Regions from separate parts of the Pseudomonas grandcourensis genome, predicted to be linked through region 1. Evidence: predicted binding sites of a transcription regulator. Region 1 holds the regulator's gene; the other holds the start of a gene.
What was found. The regulator sigma-54, encoded in region 1, starts transcription at its own class of promoters, with help from an activator protein. The targets are predictions, from matches to a motif close to ANTGGCATNNANNTTGCTNT.
Positions count from the first base shown of each region.

Region 2: a site for sigma-54 is predicted at 1,292-1,311, ahead of nirB (nitrite reductase large subunit NirB). Genes of this name have one in related genera too.

Region 1 covers NZ_CP150919.1:991,605-994,815, forward strand. Annotated here, with positions in the region: gene rapZ (RNase adapter RapZ) at 1-81, opposite strand, end outside; gene ptsN (PTS IIA-like nitrogen regulatory protein PtsN) at 84-548, opposite strand; gene raiA (ribosome-associated translation inhibitor RaiA) at 561-869, opposite strand; gene AABM52_RS04260 (RNA polymerase factor sigma-54) at 944-2,437, opposite strand; gene lptB (LPS export ABC transporter ATP-binding protein) at 2,683-3,211, opposite strand, start outside.
Region 2 covers NZ_CP150919.1:3,865,590-3,868,800, forward strand. Annotated here, with positions in the region: gene nirB (nitrite reductase large subunit NirB) at 1-1,257, opposite strand, end outside; gene AABM52_RS17265 (lipid-binding SYLF domain-containing protein) at 2,193-2,753, shown strand; gene gltS (sodium/glutamate symporter) at 2,978-3,211, shown strand, end outside.

The sequences.
Region 1 (3,211 bases):
GTAGTAGCCGTTGTCCTCAAGAACGTTGAGGGCGGTACTTTTACCTGAGCCGGAACGGCCACTGACGATGATCAAGCGCATGATTACTGACCGTTTTGCTCGTCCAGGACAACCTGATACAGGGCTTCGTTGCTTGCAGCACTACGCAGCTTTTCGCGCACTTCCTTGCGGTCGAGCATGCTGGCGATCTGTCGCAGCAGCTCAAGGTGCGCATCGGTGGCGGCTTCCGGGACCAGCAGCACGAACAGCAGGTCAACCGGCGCGCCATCGATGGCGTCGAAATCGATAGGGGCGTCCAGGTGCATCAATGCACTGATGGGCGAAACACAGCCCTTGAGGCGGCAATGTGGAATGGCGATGCCATTGCCAAACCCGGTGGAGCCGAGTTTTTCACGGGCAATCAGTGCCTCGAAGACATCTTGCATCTCCAGGGCCGGCACTTCGCGGGCGATCAGATTGGCAATTTGTTCGAGGGCTTTCTTTTTACTGCCTCCCGGCACGTTCACCAGGGAACGGCCGGGGGTCAGGATACTTTCAAGTCGGATCATGGGTAGGGAGTGTTAACGACCGGTTGCGCCCTGAAGGAGGCTCTGGGTCTTTTCCTTATGCTTTTTGAGTTGTTTATCCAGCTTGTCGGTGAGTGCGTCGATCGCGGCATACATATCGGTATGTTCCGCGTTGGCGACCACTTCATTCCCGGGAATATGTAGCGTGGCTTCGATTTTCTGCTTCAGTTTTTCGACGGTCATCGTGACCTGCACATTAGTGATCTTGTCGAAATGTCGCTCCAATCGCTCGAGTTTTTCGCCGATGTAGGTGCGAAGAGGTTCGGTCACTTCCAGTTGGTGTCCACTGATGTTGACTTGCATACAGCTTCTCCTTCGTTGCCAGTGCATAAAGCGGTAGATCAGATGATCTACCACTGGAACGCTGTGGCGTGGCCCTACATCAACCGCTTGCGTTCGCTCGAAGGCGCGATCCCGAGGGATTCGCGGTACTTGGCGACGGTGCGGCGAGCCACCTGAATGCCTTGTGCCTCCAGTAAACCAGCGATCTTGCTGTCACTCAACGGCTTTTTCTGATTTTCCGCTGCAACCAGTTTTTTGATGATCGCCCGGATCGCCGTGGACGAGCATTCGCCGCCTTCGGAGGTGCTTACGTGACTGGAAAAAAAGTACTTCAGTTCATAAATGCCCCGGGGGGTGTGCATGAACTTCTGGGTGGTCACCCGTGAAATCGTCGACTCATGCATGCCCACCGCTTCGGCGATGTCATGCAGGACCAGCGGCTTCATAGCTTCGTCGCCGTACTCCAGAAAGCCGCGCTGATGCTCGACGATCTGGGTGGCAACCTTCATCAGGGTTTCATTGCGGCTTTGCAGGCTCTTGATGAACCAGCGGGCCTCCTGCAACTGATTGCGCATGAAGGTATTGTCGGCGCTGGTGTCGGCGCGGCGCACGAAACCAGCGTACTGGGCGTTGACCCGCAGCCGTGGCACTGACTCCTGATTGAGCTCCACCAGCCAGCGCTCGTTGTCCTTGCGCACGATGACGTCAGGAACGACGTACTCGGCTTCGGTGGACTCGATCTGCGAGCCCGGACGAGGGTTGAGGCTCTGGACCAGCTCGATGACCTGGCGCAGTTCGTCTTCCTTGAGCTTCATGCGACGCATCAACTGGCTGTAGTCGCGGCTGCCAAGCAGGTCGATGTAATCGGTGACCAGGCGCTTGGCCTCGGCCAGCCAAGGGGTCTTGGCAGGCAGCTGGCGCAATTGCAGCAGCAGGCATTCGCCCAGGTTGCGGGCGCCGATGCCGGCGGGCTCGAATTGCTGGATGCGGTGCAGGACGGCTTCGATTTCGTCCAGTTCGATGTCCAGTTCCGGGTCGAAGGCTTCGAGGATTTCCTCGAGGGTTTCGTCCAGGTAGCCCTGATTGTTGATGCAGTCGATCAGGGTCACGGCGATCAGGCGATCGGTGTCGGACATCGGGGCCAGGTTCAGTTGCCACAGCAAGTGGCTCTGCAGGCTTTCGCCGGCCGAGGTGCGGGTGGTGAAGTCCCACTCGTCATCGTCGTTGCTTGGCAGGCTGCTGGCGCTGGTCTGGTATACGTCTTCCCAGGCAGTATCGACGGGAAGTTCGTTGGGAATGCGTTCGTTCCAGTCGCCTTCCTCAAGGTTATCAACCGTAGGGGCGCTTTCCTGGTAGGAGGGCTCCTGGATGTCAGTGTTGGGCTTTTGTTCGGCGTTGTCGGCCAAGGGGTCGGAATTGTCGAAGTCGTCGCCTTCTTCCTGGCGTTCGAGCATCGGATTGGACTCCAGGGCCTCCTGGATTTCCTGTTGCAGGTCCAGGGTCGACAATTGGAGCAGGCGGATGGCCTGTTGCAGCTGCGGTGTCATCGTCAGCTGCTGGCCCATTCTCAAGACTAGCGATGGTTTCATGGCAGGGGCTTAACACCTTATTCGCCGGCGCACATGCGCCATCCACTACAGGGCGCCGGGGCGCCAAACTTAAGCAAATTATATGCCTGAAACTAAAGGGTTTGCCTAGAGCGCTGTAACAATAAAAACTATAAAGCTGTGTTGCTGCGCTGCCCTTGTTGAGGGCTGACCACGCTTGTCGGCACGAGGCGCTGGTGAGTGGGCCGGTCAGGTGCCCGGGCAACTGCCTGGGCACGGCTCAGCGCTTACAGGCGGAACTCATGGCCCAGGTACACTTCCTTGACCAGGTCGTTGGCCAGGATGGTCTCTGCGTCGCCTTCGGCGATCAGTTGGCCGTCATTGACGATATAGGCGGTTTCACAGATATCCAGGGTTTCACGAACGTTGTGGTCCGTGATCAGCACGCCAATGCCTTTGGCCTTGAGGTGGTGAATGATCTGCTTGATGTCGCCGACCGAAATCGGGTCCACGCCGGCGAAGGGTTCGTCGAGGAGGATGAATTTCGGGTTGGTGGCCAGGGCGCGGGCGATTTCCACGCGGCGGCGCTCACCACCGGACAGGCTCATGCCCAGGTTGTCGCGGATGTGGCTGATGTGGAACTCCTGCAGCAGGCTTTCCAGCTCCTTGCGACGGCCGGCCTTGTCGAGTTCCTTGCGGGTCTCGAGGATGGCCATGATGTTGTCGGCCACCGACAGTTTGCGGAAGATCGATGCTTCTTGCGGCAGGTAGCCGATACCGGCCTTTGCGCGGCCGTGCATCGGCTGGTGGCTGACG
Region 2 (3,211 bases), 2.9 Mb from region 1:
GCCCAGGGTCGGCGCGCCTTCGGAGGACGGCAGAATCAGGCCGGCGGGTTCTGCTGGCAAGGCGATGCCGTTCTGCATGTATTGCAGCAAGGTGTCGTAATAGCTGTTGTCACCGACCAGCACTGCACCGAGGACGTGCTTGCCACTGACATCCACCACCAGGCGGCGATAGCTGGCGCTGGTTTCGTCGATGAATTGATAGCTGCGCGCACCCGGGGTGTTGCCGTGGGCGTCGCCGATGGAGCCGACATCCACCCCCAGCAGCTTGAGCTTGGTCGACATGTCGGCACCGGTGAACGGCTCGGCGACTTCGTTGCACAGGCGGGCCGCGACGCTGCGCGCCATCTGGTAGCCCGGCGCGACCAGGCCGAACAGGCTGCCGTTCCATGAAGCGCATTCACCGATGGCGTAGATGTTCGGGTCGCAACTGAGGCACGTGTCGTCGATCACCACGCCACCGCGCGGACCGATCTCCAGTGCGCATTGACGGGCCAGCGCGTCTTGGGCGCGGATACCGGCGGAAAACACGATCAGGTCGGTTTCGAGGAATTCGTCATTGGCGAAGTTCATGCGATAGCGGTACTGCTCGCCCGCGCTGATCGATTGCGTGGCGCGGGACAGGTGTACACCGACGCCCAATCGTTCGATCTGCGCCTTGAGCGCCTGGCCACCGAGGTCATCGAGTTGTACCGGCATCAAGCGCGGCGCGAATTCCACCACGTGGGCTTCAAGGCCCAGGCTCTTCAACGCGTTCGCGGCCTCCAGGCCCAGCAAGCCACCGCCGACCACCACACCGCGCCGGGCATTGGCCGCCGCAGCCCGAATGGCATCGAGGTCTTCCAGGGTGCGATAGACCAGGCGCGATTCACCTTCGGCGCCTTCGATTGGCGGAACAAACGGAAAAGACCCGGTGGCCAGGACCAATTTGTCATACGTGACGCAACCTTGCGCGGTGACCACCTGGCGACGGACGCGGTCGATTTCCAGTACCGGCACACCCAGGTGCAGCGTAACGCCGGGCGTCTGGTAAAGCGACGCATCGGACAGCGCCAGCGACTCGGCATCACGACCGGAAAAGTACTCGGAAAGGTGCACACGGTCATAGGCACGCATCGGCTCTTCACTGAAGACGTGCAGCCGGTAATGGTCAAGCGCTCCCCGCTCGATCAGTTGTTCGACACAATGATGTCCGACCATGCCATTACCGATCACGATCAGCGTTTGCATCTTGTTCAACGTGGCAACATTGGAATTCATAGAAAGCACCCAGCCCGAGCCCATCACGGTTTTAAAAGCAAAAAAAACGCCTGAAACCTTTCGGTTCCAGGCGTCTTTGCCTGTTCTTTTGCGGTGTTGAAACCAGGCATCTATGCCTGATCCACCGATGTTGCCCACGACCTGTCCGGCCAATCGATCGTCGTTGACCGAGGGGGCTGTCCACACGAATGCTCTCCAGGTGGACCTGATGACAGCCTTGCAGCCTTTGTGCCAGTCAGCGACAGAGAGACTTCAACTATCTGCAAACATGGACTCTTGAGCCAAGGGGGATTGTCACGACGCTGGAGCTGTCGCAGGTAAAAGCGCTTTGCGGCGCTTCCGACTGGTGCACGATGTTGCCCATGGCGCTTTATAAAAGTGCATGGACAGCTCGATTCCACAGCCCGTCAGCACTCAAGCCTGTTTCTGGTAGCGATCAGCTTTTCCTGTCAGCCCTGTCATGTCGTCGTCACATCCACCAAGCACAATGGGATCAGCCAAAAGGATTTGGCCCATCTACAGAGAGCCCGACCGACGCCGGGCTTTTTTCATTGCTACGACATGCTTTTCACGAAACGCTCACAAGATGGAGCGCAGATTGGAAGCACAAAAGGATTTGACCCCAAACAGAAGGCCCGCCATTGCGCGGGCCTTTTGCTGCCTGCATTGAACGTGTGACGAAGCGATTTCAATCCTTCGCAAGGTGAAACCGGGCCCGAAGCAGAACTGACAGCGAACCCGGCCGTTACGCAGTGGTCATAACAGCTGATGGCAGCGCAAATGATCAGTGGCCCAGTGGCCCACTTCATTCAGGAGCGATGCTTGCGATTCACACATTTCAGGGTGCACCGGATAACCTCAGTGGGTTCGGTTCCTGCTTGACGCAGGCACTTGCCGCTGCGCTCATCCCCCTGCTCCCTCAGCGGAGTACGCAAATGACTCAATCAATGCGGTTCTTCCTATCGTTCTTCCTCGCGATTGCAACCTTGGCATCGACCGGTTTCCTGAACAATGCCGCAGCGGCCACCGCCGAGGATCTCAATGCCGACGCTCGACAAGCGTTGCAGACGCTCTACAAGACCCATCCATTCTCCGAAACCATCTCGCACCAAGCCAAGGCGGTGCTGGTTTTCCCGAACATCATCAAGGCGGGTCTCGTGTTCGGCGGCAGCTATGGCGAAGGCGTACTGATGAAAGGCTCGAAAGTCGAGAACTACTACAACTCCGTCAGCGGTTCATGGGGGCTGCAGGCCGGCGCCCAGTCGTACGGCTATGCGGTTTTTCTGATGACCGATAAAGCCGTGAAATATGTCGCTGAAACCAAGGGTTGGGAAATCGGTGTGGGGCCAACGGTTGTCGTGGTGGATGAAGGGGCCGCGAAGAACCTGTCCAGCTCGACACTGAAAGATGACGCCTACGCGTTCATCTTCGACCAGCAAGGATTAATGGCGGGGGTCAGTATCGAGGGAACGAAGATCTCTCTGATCAAGCGCTGAAGTCAGCGTCTGACTGGCCATCGGGAGCGTGATGGCGGCCTGTGCCAAACCGGATGGGTTTTTCCGTTTAGGCTAGGCTGTCCTCACCCCTGGCGCACAGACGCACCTGATGACTGGGAAGCTATCTGGACGAGCAAGGCTGTTTCGACCGTTCATTGATACAGGTCTAAACATTGAACGAGCGAATCCTGATAATGATTTTCCAGTTTTTAGGAAGGCCTTAAATGACTTCACAGCTCTTCCAGGTTCACGGCCTCGTGAGTTTTACACTCGCCATCCTCCTGCTTTTCCTCGGCAAGACCCTCGTCCAGCACAACACCTTTCTGCGTCAATACTGCATCCCGGAATCGGTGGTTGGCGGCTTCGTCTGTGCGGCGGTGACGTCCTTGCTGTACTTCGGCCTGAACATCCAGATCGAATTCGACCTGCAAGTTCGCGACACCCTGCTGCTCTATTTC